2 regions of the Burkholderia anthinoferrum genome follow, and region 2 is predicted to be linked to the other one. Evidence: predicted binding sites of a transcription regulator. Region 2 holds the regulator's gene; the other holds the start of a gene.

Region 1 (6,830 bases), on a different contig from region 2:
ATAGGCAATCAGCCGCTCGCTATTTGCCGACGATGCGGCGTAGACGATCATGTACTTCGCGTTTGCCGGAATCTGCGCTCTTGCGAAAAAGTAAGGGGTGGCGAGAGACCTGGAGCGGCGCTTCAGTGGTTCGAGACGATCGGTTTCCGTGATGTGCAGGTTGTCGTCGAGGAACATCAGGCGCGGTTTGAATATGGTCACATGGGGAAGCAGCATTGCTCCCCAAGCAGCGATATACGTTCTTACTTCCACCACTTCGGGATGCGTTGCCGGAACTTTGTAGGCTACGAAGGTAGATCGCCCTTCAGGAAAGTCGAAAGTGGGACTTTGTCCGACCTGGATTGACACGCTGTCGGCCCCGTCGGGCCCAAGGTCGCCGAAGTGAAAGCTCTGGAAAGTGGAGCAGCATTGGGCCGGCGCTGGCGGCTCGAAGGAAATGGGCGGCCGCGATGCGCAACCAGATGTCGCCGCAATAAAAACGCTCGCGAGGAGGGCTACCGGTTTCATTTTTGACATGGCGTCTTGCAGGCAACGTTACTTGCTGCGCAGACCGCCAGGGACCATCGGCGGCAAAGACCGTGGCCAGAGTCGGACCGATTGGCTATCGACGCAGTATGTCGTGATAACGGCAAGTGGCCGACGTTCTTGAGGTTGTGTATTACGAATCGTGCGGCGAAGATCGCTTTCTTTGCGGCGAGGCATATGTTCAACGATATCGCTGAACTGGCAGAGGGTGAGAAATGCCGGATGACGGCTTATGTAGACGACGTGACCATTTCCGGGCCTGCCGCCACGAAGAAGCTGCTGGGCGAGCTTCGCAAGGTGGTAAGCAGGTAGGATTACAAGACCAAGCAGAAGGAAGACCTATGCCGCAACCTCGGTGAAGGTTGTCACGAGTGCAGTTGTGGTTGGCCGCGAGCTGCGACCTCCAAGCGAGCGGTATCGAAAAATACGGCAAACGAAGCAGGAGCTGTTGCGCTGCGGGCGCGATGAGAAGGCGTCACTGATGCGGGCGTTGGGGGGCGGCTTCGGGCGGGCAGTCAGATTTTGGGCAACCTTGGCGGGAGTCGCGTGATTAGGATTGGCGATGCCCGAATTGTTGGCGCGCGATGTCTGCGGAGCAAAGAAAAAGGGCCCAGCTTGTGCTGAGCCCTTTCTGCATTTGGTGGCGAATCAGGGATTCGAACCCCGGACCTGCGGATTATGATTCCGTCGCTCTAACCGACTGAGCTAATTCGCCGAAGACTTGAATTATGTCGATCGGCCGGCTGGCTGTCAATACCTTTTTCCATCTTTCCCGAAAAAAGTTGCCGCCGCCCCGTGCCGGCCTCCATCACGGGCGGGAGCCGGCCAGCGGAAGCAGTGCCTCCGCCGCCTTTCCCCGCTGCGCACCCGCCATCAATCCTGCGCGTAGATGTCCGAGTCCTTCGTCTCCTTGACGAACAGCAGGCCGATCACGAACGTGGCCAGCGCGATCACGATCGGATACCAGAGCCCCGAGTAGATGTTGCCCTTCGCCGCGACGATCGCGAACGCGGTCGCCGGCAGGAAGCCGCCGAACCAGCCGTTGCCGATGTGATAGGGCAGCGACATCGACGTGTAGCGGATCCGCGTCGGGAACATCTCGACCAGCATCGCGGCGATCGGGCCGTAGACCATCGTCACGAAGATCACGAGGATCGTCAGGATCACGATCGTCATCGGCCAGTTGAGCTGCGCCGGGTCGGCCTTCGCCGGGTAGCCGGCTCCCTTCAGCGTCGACGCGAGCGTCTTGTCGAACGCCGCGCCCTGCGCCTTCGCGTCGGCCGCCTTGCCGTCGTAGGTCTGGATCACCGTGTCGCCGACCTTGATCTGGGCCAGCGCACCGGCCGGCGCCGCGACGTTCTCGTAGTTCAGGCCGGCCTTGGCGAGCGCGCTCTTCGCGATGTCGCACGAGCTGGTGAACTTCGACGTGCCCACCGGGTTGAACTGGAACGAGCAGGTGGCCGGATCGGCGACGACCGTGATCGGCGCCTTCTGCGTCGCGAGTTCGAGCTGGGGGTTCGCGTAGTGCGTGAGCGCCTTGAACAGCGGGAAGTAGGTCAGCGCGGCGATCAGGCAGCCCGCGAGGATGATTGGCTTGCGGCCGATCTTGTCCGACAGCGAACCGAAGAACAGGAAGAACGGCGTGCCGATCAGCAGCGCGATCGCGATCAGGATGTTCGCGCTGGCGCCGTCGACCTTCAGCGTCTGCGTGAGGAAGAACAGCGCGTAGAACTGGCCCGTGTACCACACGACGGCCTGGCCGGCCGTCAGGCCGATGAGCGCGAGGATCACGATCTTCAGGTTCTTCCACTGGCCGAACGCCTCGGTCAGCGGCGCCTTCGACGTCTTGCCTTCCGCCTTGATGCGCAGGAACACCGGCGATTCGTTCAACTGCAACCGGATCCACACCGACACCCCGAGCAGCAGGATCGACGCGACGAACGGCACGCGCCAGCCCCAGTTGCCGAACGCTTCCTCGCCGACGAACGTGCGTACGCCGAGGATCACGAGCAGCGACAGGAACAGGCCGAGCGTGGCCGTCGTCTGGATCCACGCAGTGTAGAAGCCGCGCCGGTTGGCCGGCGCATGCTCGGCGACGTAGGTCGCCGCGCCGCCGTACTCGCCGCCGAGCGCGAGGCCCTGCAACAGCCGCATCGCGATGAAGATCACCGGCGCGGCGATGCCGATCGACGCGTACCCGGGCAGGAAGCCGACCACGAACGTCGACACGCCCATGATCACGATCGTCACGAGGAACGTGTGCTTGCGGCCGACGAGGTCGCCGAGCCGGCCGAACACGATCGCGCCGAACGGCCGCACCGCGAAGCCGGCCGCGAAGCCGAGCAGCGTGAAGATGAACGCGGCGGTCGGATTGACGCCGGAGAAGAAGCTCTTGCTGATGTAGGCCGCGAGCGAGCCGGCCAGGTAAAAGTCGTACCACTCGAACACGGTGCCGAGCGACGACGCGAAGATCACCTTCTTCTCTTCGCCCGTCATCGGCGAGTGCGAAATTTGCCCGCCTAACGTTGCCATGAATCGTCTCCAAGTCCCTTGATATAGATGTGCGGCCGCCTTGGGAGGGCGGGCCTGTCGACGATTATTGGCACGGAAACTTACGGCGTACTGACTCGCGCGTACAAAACGACTGCACGTTAACCCGTGGCGAACCGGCCGCTTCGCGTGTCGATCGTGATGCGAACGTCCGTTAAAACGCCGGTTTCGGCATATTTGCACCCAGCCGCGGCGGCGCGCGTCAGGGTTAATCCGGGGTGGTGTCGGTCAGCGGCAGGCTGATGCGCACCAGCGTGCCGGCGAGGCGCGGCGTGTGCTGGTAGACGTGATCGTCGAGCGTCAGCGTGCCGCCGTGCTGCGTGGCGATCTCGCGCACGATCGCGAGCCCGAGGCCGCTGCCGTCGCCTTCGCGGCCGAGGATCCGGTAGAAGCGCTCGACGACGCGTTCGCGTTCGCCGGCCGGGATGCCGGGGCCCGTATCCTCGACTTCGAGATGCACGAGCCGCCTCGTGCGCTCGGCGCGCACGCGCACGGTGATGCGGCCGCCTTCGGGCGTGTAGCGGATCGCGTTGTCGACGAGGTTGCCGAGCATCTCGCGCAGCATCACCGGATTGCCGTCGACGTCGAGCGGCGCGTCGTCGTCCGGGCCTTCGTAACCGAGATCCATGCGTTTCGCGAGCGCGGCCTGCACCCAGTCGCGCACGGTGCGCCGCGCGAGCGCGCCGATCTCGACCGGCTCGAACGTGAGCCCGCTCGCGCGGTTCTCGGCGCGCGCGAGCGCGAGCAGTTGCGTGACGAGCCGCGCGGCTTGCTCGGAGCTCGTCGCGATCTGCTCGAGCGAGCGCTGCACGTCGGGCGGCACCGGATGGCGCAGCGCGAATTCGGCCTGCGTGCGCAGGCCCGCGAGCGGCGTCTTCATCTGATGCGCGGCGTCGGCGATGAAGCGTTTCTGCAGCGCCATGTTCTGTTCGAGGCGCGCGAGCAGGTCGTTGAACGACGTGACGAGCGGCTCGATCTCGGGCGGCGCGCGCTGCGCCTCGACGGGCGACAGGTCGTCGGGCCGGCGCGCGCGGATGTGCGCCTGCAGCGCGTTGAGCGGCGCGAGCCCGCGCGACAGCCCGAACCAGACGAGCAGGATCGCGAGCGGCAGGATCACGAATTGCGGCAGGATCACGCCCTTGATGATGTCGTTCGCGAGCGCGTTGCGCTTGTCGAGCGTCTCGCCGACCTGCACGAGCACGGGCTGCGCGCCGCTCGCCTGCGGCAGCGCGACGGTCGTGTACGCGACGCGCACGTCGTTGCCGCGCAGCAGGTCGTCGCGGAACACGACGACGCCCGGCGGCGGGCGGTCCTCGTCGCGCGGCAGCGGCATGTCGGCTTCGCCCGCGACCAGCTCGCCGCGCGTGCCGAGCACCTGGAAGTAGACGCTGTCGATGTTGTCCGCGCGCAGGAAGTCGCGCGTCTGCTCCGGCAGCGTCAGCTCGGCGACGCCGTTGACCGGATGGATCTGCCGCGCGAGCACGTACGCGTTGGTCTCCAGCGCGCGGTCGAACGGGCTGTTCGCGATCGTCTTCGCGACGAGATAGGTGACGGCGATGCTCATCGGCCACAGCAGCAGCAGCGGTGCGAGCATCCAGTCGAGGATTTCGCCGAACAGCGAGCGCGGGCGCGGCGTTTCGGCCGATTCGGTTTCGTCGGGCGGCGCGAACGGGTTCTCGTAGCGCGCGTCGCGCGCCTCGTCGGCGGCCGACGACGGCGCGCCGGTCGGGTGACGGGAATGGGCCGGCGTGGCCATCGCGGCGCCGCCCGGCGTCAGCGCAGCGGCGTGCCGGCCGCCGCGGGCTGGGGCGCCGCCGGGTCGGCCGGCGTCGCGGGCGCGACCTTCTCGAGGCAATAGCCGAGGCCGCGCACGGTCGAGATCCGCACGCCGCTCGGTTCGATCTTCTTGCGCAGCCGGTGCACGTAGACTTCGATCGCGTTGTTGCTGACTTCCTCGCCCCATTCGCACAGGTGATCGACGAGCTGTTCCTTCGACACGAGGCGGCCGATCCGCTGCAGCAGCACCTCGAGCAGGCCGAGTTCGCGCGCCGAGAGATCGAGCACGTGATCGTTCGCATACGCGATGCGGCCGACCTGGTCGAACGCGAGCGAGCCGTGGCGCACGACGGTCGGCCCGCCGCCCGCGCCGCGCCGGGTCAGCGCGCGCACGCGCGCCTCGAGCTCGTTGAGCGCGAACGGCTTGGCCATGTAGTCGTCGGCGCCGAGGTCGAGCCCCTTCACGCGCTCGTCGACGCTGTCGGCGGCGGTCAGGATCAGCACGGGGAGATTGGAATTGCGGGCGCGCAGGCGCTTGAGCACGTCGAGCCCGGACATTTTCGGCAGCCCGAGATCGAGAATCAGCAGGTCGAAAGTCTGCATCGACAGCGCGGTGTCGGCGTCGACGCCGCTCTTCACGTGATCGACGGCATAGCCCGATTGGCGGAGTGACCGGGTGAGGCCGTCCGCGAGTATGCTGTCGTCTTCGGCGATGAGAATTCGCATGTTGCTGACCGATGGCCGGCGAGGCGTTCGTGCCGGCGCGGCTGTCTCCGAAGTTATCCGTGTACAACGCAGCCTGCATTGCGGGCTTGCATAAAACACTGTTTTTTTATACAGTGTCTGCATTCGTGGGCGGCGCTTGAAAGCGGGCGCGCCTTTAACAGACGCTGCTCATCATAGCAAAGGACGATTCATGGAAGATAGCAAGAAGGGCTCCGGGATGACCGCCGAGAAGAGCAAGGCGCTGGCGGCCGCACTCGCGCAGATCGAGAAGCAGTTCGGCAAAGGCTCGATCATGCGCATGGGCGACGGCGAAGCGGCCGAGGATATCCAGGTCGTCTCCACGGGCTCGCTGGGTCTCGATATCGCACTGGGCGTCGGCGGCCTGCCGCGCGGCCGGGTGGTCGAGATCTACGGTCCGGAATCGTCCGGTAAAACCACGCTCACGCTGCAGGTCATCGCCGAGCTGCAGAAGCTGGGCGGCACCGCGGCGTTCATCGACGCCGAGCACGCGCTCGACGTCCAATATGCCGCGAAGCTCGGCGTGAACGTGCCGGAGCTGCTGATCTCGCAGCCGGACACCGGCGAGCAGGCGCTCGAAATCACCGACGCGCTGGTGCGCTCGGGCTCGATCGACATGATCGTCATCGACTCGGTCGCGGCGCTCGTGCCGAAGGCCGAAATCGAAGGCGAGATGGGCGATTCGCTGCCGGGTCTGCAGGCTCGCCTGATGTCGCAGGCGCTGCGCAAGCTGACCGGCACGATCAAGCGCACGAACTGCCTCGTGATCTTCATCAACCAGATCCGGATGAAGATCGGCGTGATGTTCGGCAACCCGGAAACCACGACGGGCGGCAACGCGCTGAAGTTCTACTCGTCGGTGCGTCTCGATATCCGCCGGATCGGCTCGATCAAGAAGAACGACGAGGTGATCGGCAACGAAACCCGCGTGAAGGTCGTCAAGAACAAGGTATCGCCGCCGTTCCGCGAAGCGATCTTCGACATCCTGTACGGCGAAGGCATTTCGCGCCAGGGCGAGATCATCGATCTCGGCGTGCAGGCGAAGATCGTCGACAAGGCGGGCGCCTGGTACAGCTACAACGGCGAGAAGATCGGCCAGGGCAAGGACAACGCGCGTGAATTCCTGCGCGAAAATCCGGAAATCGCGCGCGAGATCGAGAACCGCATCCGCGAATCGCTCGGTGTCGTCGCGATGCCCGATGGCGTAGTCAACGAAGCCGAGGCGATGGACGAAG
Region 2 (6,830 bases):
GCAATCCTGTGCGGCCCTTGAGGCGCGCGCCGAGCGGTTCGGGATCGGTCACATAGCAGAACAGCGTCTCGCCGCTGATCTCGGTGCGCTTCGCGAAGGCCGACAACTCGTCGCGCAGCGCGGCCGGATCGGGCCCGTAGATCTCGATCACGTCGCAACCGATCTCCGATGCGATCAGGGCATGCGGCGCGCCTTCGGCGATCTTGCGGCCTTGCTCGATCACGCACAGCCGATCGCACAGACGCTCGGCTTCTTCCATGAAATGCGTGGTGATCAGGATCGTCTTGTCGCGCGCGAGCAGCGAACGCAGCCGCTCCCACATCAGATGCCGCGCCTGCGGATCGAGGCCCGTCGTCGGCTCGTCGAGCACGAGCACGTCGGGATCGTTGACGAGCGCGCGGGCGAGCGTGAGGCGACGCTTCATGCCGCCCGACAACTCGCCCACCTTCGCATCGGCCTTGTTCTCGAGCTTCGCGAATTCGAGCAGCGGCGGCACGAGCGCGCGTGCCGCCTGCGCCGACATCCCGAAATAGCGGCTGAACACGAGCAGGTTTTCCCGGACCGTGAAGTCCGGATCGAGATTGTCGAACTGCGGGACGACGCCGACGCGCTGGCGTGCATGTCGGGCACGCGATGGAACCGGTTCGCCGCACAGCGAAATGGTGCCGGCATCGGGATGCGCGAGGCCGAGCAGCATCTTCAGCGTCGTGGTCTTGCCGGCGCCGTTCGGGCCGAGCAGGCCATAGCATTCGCCGGCCTTCACGTGGAAGGACAGGCCGTTGACGACGAGCTTGTCGCCATAGCGTTTTTCGACGTTGCGGAAATCGATCGGTGCGACGGACATGGGCGCTTGTCGTTGTAAGCGGGCGTGTGCTGCTGCCCCGTGCGTGGCCGGTTTCCGAACGGATCGCACGAATCCGTGTCACACGGGCGTGACCGAAGCGCACGATGCCGGCGCGACGCGGCTCGCTGGTGTACGAATGGGCCATTCTAGTGCATCGGCTGCGTCGCTTCAGGGCACGCCCGCCCGGTGCGATGCATGTGCGCACCGATCATGCACCGCATCATCGCGCACGCGCGACGCGGGGCGAATCAGCGTTTTCCATCCCTTGCGTCCTGAATTGCGGCGCACCATGATGAATGCGTCGGCTCGTTGTCGCGATAGGGAGGCTTCATGGCTAGCTACAACAAGATTTTGCTGTGTTACGACGGCACGCTCGAAGGGCGCAAGGCACTACGCTGCGGAGCCAATCTCGCAATGGACCTGAAGGCGGAAACGCATTTGCTGTCGGTCGTCGACATGCGTTCGAGCATTGCGCAAAGCGCCGGCTTGCTGACCGATGTCGCATGCGGCCGCTTCGAGGAAACCGCGCGCGAAATCCTGCAGGAAGGCGTGAACTGGCTGCGCGAGCGCGGTGTGCAAGCCGAGGGCCATTTCGCCTTCGGTTATCCGATCGACGAAATCGCGAATCTCGCGTCGGAGCTGAAGGTCGACCTCGTCGTCGTCGGCCACCGGTGCCGCAGCGGATTGTCGAGATGGTGGATGGGCTCGGGCAATACGCAACTGCTCGATCGCGTGAACTGCAGCATTCTGGTGGCGTGTTCGTCGGCGGAAGAGCAGAAGGCCGAAATCGCGCGCGAGCGCGAGGCGGCCATGGCGACCGGCCAATGATCTAAAGACTGGATGACGACCTGACTGGCGATGCATGCCGGTCAGGCATCGCGCTGGATCGGCGGAGCGGGCGTCCAGCGCGGCCTGCTATGCATGCAGGTCGATCCCGGACAATTTCCACGAGAACAGCCCGAAGCGGTGAAAGATCGCCGCATAGCGCGTGCCGTCGGCGCCGCGCTGATACGTGACGACGAATTCATCGATATTTCGGTAGCCCGCGCTGGTTTGTTGCTGGCGCGGCGCTTGCGTTGCTTCGCTCGGGCTGGCCGGTGCGGCCGGCGCGGGGGCCGGCGACGATGCCGCCGAAGCGGCCGCGGTGCCGCCCGGTACGCCGTTACTTGCCGGCGCCGGATGGGCGGGTGGCGCGGCAGGCGTGTTGCCGGGCGCATTGCCCGCCGGCGGCTGATTCGACCAGTCAGGCGGACGCTCGCCCGGATTGCCGCGCGGCGGCAATCCACTCATCAGCGCGGCGACGCCTTCCGGGGTCGCGTACGCATCGACGAGCGGGCCGATCAGCGCGGACCCGATCAACGCGCCGATCACCGCGAACGGATTGTCCTTTTTTACGGCGTCGACGCGGCGCATCAATTCTTCCGTGACCTGCTGCTTCAGGCTGATGCGCAGCGACGGAAAGTCCACATATTCGCTGATCGCCTGCGCGTCGCGCGCATCGATCGCCGATTTCAGGCGGCCGAGCGCGACATACGGCGACGCGTACCCATAGCCGAGCGCCGCAATAACAGCGACGACGAGCGCGACGATCAACAGGGGCTTGAGTCGCCATGCACGGCGCGACGAACCAGTCACGTTGCCTCCGGTGCGGGAAGGTTCCGCAATCAGAGACCGCCCGGCGTGGCCGATCGTTCCTCCGCGATGCAGCGATCGATCATCCGGCAAACGGCGTCGATCGTGCCCACCATGATCAGGCGCGAACGACCGTGATAGACGCGCACCGGCGCGCGACGCGCGGGTTCCGCGTGATTCAGGCCAGCGTTCAGCGATACGCGCGCGAACGCGGGGAGCGCTGACGGCAGCAGGGACGCCTGCCGTTCGACTGCGACTTCTTCTTGCACGGGCGCCGCCGCGGACAGCGGAGCGCAGGGCGTGCGGCCGCGCAGATGACGCAGGCGACCGAATTGACGGAAAGGCAGCAGGCGGGCAAGGCGTTCCATGATGTTCTCCTAGCGAGACGGAATGTCAGAGTTCGCCCGAGCGGATCAGCCCGACGGCGATGCCTTCCAGCGCGAAATCCGCGCTGCCGGCCTTGACGAAGATGTTTTCGTAATCCGGGTTCTCCGCGATCAGCTCGAGGCCGCCGGGCCGGCGCATCAGGCGCTTGACCGTGACGTCGTCGCCCAGGCGCGCGACGATGATCTGGCCGTCCTTCGCTTCCGTGCGCTTCTGCACGGCGAGGAGGTCGCCGTCGAGAATGCCGGCGTCGCGCATCGACAGCCCGCGTACCTTCAGCAGGTAGTCGGGCTTGCTGGTGAACAGCGCGGGATCGCACGCGTAGTGCTGCGAGATGTGCTCCTGCGCAAGGATCGGGCTACCGGCCGCGACGCGGCCGACGAGCGGCAGCGACAGTTGCATCAGGCCGGCGTGCGGCAGCGTGAACTGATGCGGGGCGTCGTCGATGCCGAGCAGCCGGATGCCGCGCGATGCGCCCGCGGCCAGCTCGATCACGCCCTTGCGCGCCAGCGCACGCAGGTGCTCCTCGGCCGCATTCGGCGAGCTGAAGCCCAGTTCGGCCGCGATCTCGGCACGGGTGGGCGGGAATCCGGAGCGCTCGATCGCGCGGCGGATCAAGTCGAACACTTGCTGCTGACGGGCGGTGAGTTTGGTCATGGCTCAACTGTATGGATAGACAGTGAGCTGTATTTTTATACAGTACTTCGTGAATTTCAAGTGTTACTTGAGGTTCGACGCGATTGCGTCGATTCCGGCGTGATTTCGCGACGCCCGGACGCCGGTTTGTCCGCCGCAACCGTCCGTCCCGTATGCGTTAGCACTTTTGAGTATTAAAAAATGAGGAAGGATTATTTTTAATCATGTAACCCGTTCGATAGACTGGCCCGACATCGCAATACCGACAACACTGGAGAACCAAGGATGGGCAAGCGCAACACGGGGCTGGTGGGCGGAGTGGGCCGCCTGATCGCAACATTCGCGCTGGGCGCGGCGGCGGCGCTGGGCGTCGCGACGCATGCGCAGGCCGATACGACTTTCCTGAATGTGTCGTACGACCCGACGCGCGAGCTGTATCAGGATTTCAACCAGGCGTTCGGCAAGGAGTGGAAGGCGAAGACGGGCGAAACCGTCAACTTCAAGCAGTCGCACGGCGGTTCGGGTGCGCAGGCGCGCTCGGTGCTCGACGGCCTGCAGGCCGACGTCGTCACGCTGGCGCTGGCGTACGACATCGACGCGCTCGCGAACAAGGGGCTCGTGAACAAGGATTGGCAGAAGCGCCTGCCCGACAACGCGTCGCCGTACACGTCGACGATCGTGTTCCTCGTGCGCAAGGGCAATCCGAAGGGGATCAAGGACTGGGACGACCTGACCAAGCCGGGCATCTCGATCGTCACGCCGAACCCGAAGACGTCGGGCGGCGCGCGCTGGAACTACCTGGCCGCATGGGCGTACGCGCTGCACAAGCCGGGCGGCAACGAGCAGACGGCGAAGGAATTCGTCACGAAGCTCTACAAGAACGCGGGCGTGCTCGATTCCGGCGCGCGGGGCGCGACGACGAGCTTCGTGCAGCGCGGGATCGGCGACGTGCTGATCGCATGGGAGAACGAGGCGTTCCTGTCGGTCAAGGAATTCGGCACCGACAAGTTCGAGATCGTCGTGCCGTCGGTGAGCATCCTGGCCGAGCCGCCTGTCGCGGTGGTCGACAAGGTGGTCGACAAGAAGGGCACGCGCAAGCTGGCGGAGGCGTACCTGAATTACCTGTACAGCCCGCAGGGCCAGGAAATCGCGGCGCGCAACTACTACCGGCCGCGCTCGAAGAACGTGCCGGCTGAACTGACCAGGCAGTTCCCGAAGCTGAAGCTGTACACGGTCGACGACACGTTCGGCGGCTGGACGAATGCACAGAAGACGCATTTCGCGGACGGCGGCGTGTTCGATTCGATCTACAAGCCGCAGTAACGCACGCAGTCACACCATAACGACCAAGCGGCGCGCCACGACAGCGCGCCGCATCCCCGACGGGCCGCCGGCGCGATGCACTGCGCCGGCGTTTGCGTCGGACCCGTGAGCAGCATCGACCCAGCAAGCGCATCCGATGACGACGTATACCTTTCGCAAGCCGAGCGCGCTGCCCGGCTTCGGCGTGACACTCGGCATCACGGTGGCCTATTTGAGCCTCGTGGTGCTGATTCCGCTCGCCGCCACGTTCCTGAAGACCGCGACGCTGTCGTGGGACCAGTTCGTCACCGCCGTCACGTCGCCGCGCGTGCTCGCGTCGTACCGGCTGACGTTCTCGGCCGCGCTCGGCGGCGCGCTGATCAACGCCGTGTTCGGCTTTCTCGTCGCGTGGGTGCTGGTGCGCTACACGTTCCCGTTCAAGCGCCTCGTCGATGCGGTCGTCGACCTGCCGTTCGCGCTGCCGACCTCGGTGGCCGGCATCTCGCTCGCGGCCGTCTACGCGACCAACGGCTGGGTCGGCCAGTATCTCGCGCCGCTCGGCATCAAGATCGCGTTCACGCCGGCCGGCGTGCTGGTCGCGCTGACCTTCATCGGGCTGCCGTTCGTCGTGCGCACCGTGCAGCCGGTGCTCGAGGATTTCGAGCGGGAGCAGGAAGAAGCCGCCGCGTGCCTCGGCGCGTCGCGCTGGCTGACCTTCCGCCGCGTCGTGCTGCCGGCCGTGCTGCCGGCGCTGCTCACCGGTTTCGCGCTCGCGTTCGCGCGCGCGCTCGGCGAATACGGATCGGTGATCTTCATCGCCGGCAACGTGCCGATGAAATCCGAGATCACGTCGCTCCTGATCATCACGAAGCTCGAACAGTACGACTACGCGGGCGCGACCGCGCTGGCGGTCGTGATGCTGGTGGTGTCGTTCCTGATGCTGCTGCTGATCAACACGCTGCAGTGGTATCTGCAGCGCAGGACGAGCAAGGGCGCGAGCGGTCCGGCGCCCGCCACCGTCAACGCCGTCGCGGCAGGAGGCCAGCAATGAGCCAGGAGGCCACCGTCGTGCTGAAAACCCCGTCGTCCGCCGTGCGCGCCACGAAGCGGCTCGACCCCGTCAGCGAGTCGCGCGTCGTGCGCTGGCTGCTCACGGGCATCGCGCTCGCGTTCCTCGCGTTCTTCCTCGTCGTGCCGCTCGCCGCGGTGTTCGTCGAGGCGCTGCGCAAGGGCGTCGGCTTCTATCTCGAATCGCTGGCCGATCCCGATGCGTGGTCGGCGATCAAGCTGACACTGACCGTCGCCGTGATCGCGGTACCGCTGAACCTCGTGTTCGGCGTGTGCGCATCGTGGGCGATCGCGAAGTTCGAATTCCGCGGCAAGGCGCTGCTGACGACGCTGATCGACCTGCCGTTCTCGGTGTCGCCGGTGATCTCCGGCCTCGTGTACGTGCTGCTGTTCGGCGCGCAGGGCTGGTTCGGGCCGTGGCTGCAGGATCACGACGTGCAGATCATCTTCGCGGTGCCGGGCATCGTGCTCGCGACGATCTTCGTCACGTTCCCGTTCGTCGCGCGCGAGCTGATTCCGCTGATGCAGGCGCAAGGCACCGACGAGGAAGAAGCGGCGCGCGTGCTCGGTGCATCGGGCTGGCAGATCTTCCGCCGCGTGACGCTGCCGAACGTGAAATGGGGCCTGCTGTACGGCGTGATCCTGTGCAATGCGCGCGCGATGGGCGAGTTCGGCGCGGTGTCGGTCGTGTCCGGCCACATCCGCGGCGTGACCGACACGATGCCGCTGCACGTGGAGATCCTGTACAACGAATACAACTTCGCGGCGGCGTTCGCGGTGGCGTCGGTGCTGGCGCTGCTCGCGCTCGTCACGCTCGCGCTGAAGCTGATCGCCGAGCGTCATCTCGCCGCCGAACTGGCCGACGCCGTTCCCGCACATGCCGGCCCTGTCGGCGCCGTTTCGTCGAAATCGTAAAGAGGCAACCAGAATGGGTATCACCGTCCGTAACCTTCAGAAGCGCTTC

What was found. Region 2 encodes LexA, which represses DNA repair genes until DNA is damaged. Its sites were predicted from a motif close to ACTGTATNNNNATACAGT; they were not measured.
Region 1: the regulator LexA is predicted to act here: its motif matches at 5,675-5,692, upstream of recA (recombinase RecA).

Annotation. Positions count from the first base shown of each region.
Region 1 covers NZ_LFZP01000011.1:85,604-92,433, forward strand. The annotation lists gene C5F75_RS36170 (hypothetical protein) at 1-516, opposite strand, end outside; gene C5F75_RS37100 (RNA-dependent RNA polymerase family protein) at 703-837, shown strand; tRNA gene C5F75_RS04345 (tRNA-Met) at 1,164-1,240, opposite strand; gene C5F75_RS04355 (MFS transporter) at 1,399-3,057, opposite strand; gene C5F75_RS04360 (sensor histidine kinase) at 3,284-4,831, opposite strand; gene C5F75_RS04365 (response regulator transcription factor) at 4,849-5,577, opposite strand; gene recA (recombinase RecA) at 5,768-6,830, shown strand, end outside.
Region 2 covers NZ_LFZP01000032.1:254,515-261,344, reverse strand. The annotation lists gene nodI (nodulation factor ABC transporter ATP-binding protein NodI) at 1-844, opposite strand, end outside; gene C5F75_RS10490 (universal stress protein) at 1,175-1,672, shown strand; gene C5F75_RS10485 (DUF2939 domain-containing protein) at 1,760-2,479, opposite strand; gene C5F75_RS10480 (hypothetical protein) at 2,509-2,844, opposite strand; gene lexA (transcriptional repressor LexA) at 2,870-3,517, opposite strand; gene C5F75_RS10465 (sulfate ABC transporter substrate-binding protein) at 3,782-4,819, shown strand; gene cysT (sulfate ABC transporter permease subunit CysT) at 4,956-5,849, shown strand; gene cysW (sulfate ABC transporter permease subunit CysW) at 5,846-6,781, shown strand; gene C5F75_RS10450 (sulfate/molybdate ABC transporter ATP-binding protein) at 6,795-6,830, shown strand, end outside.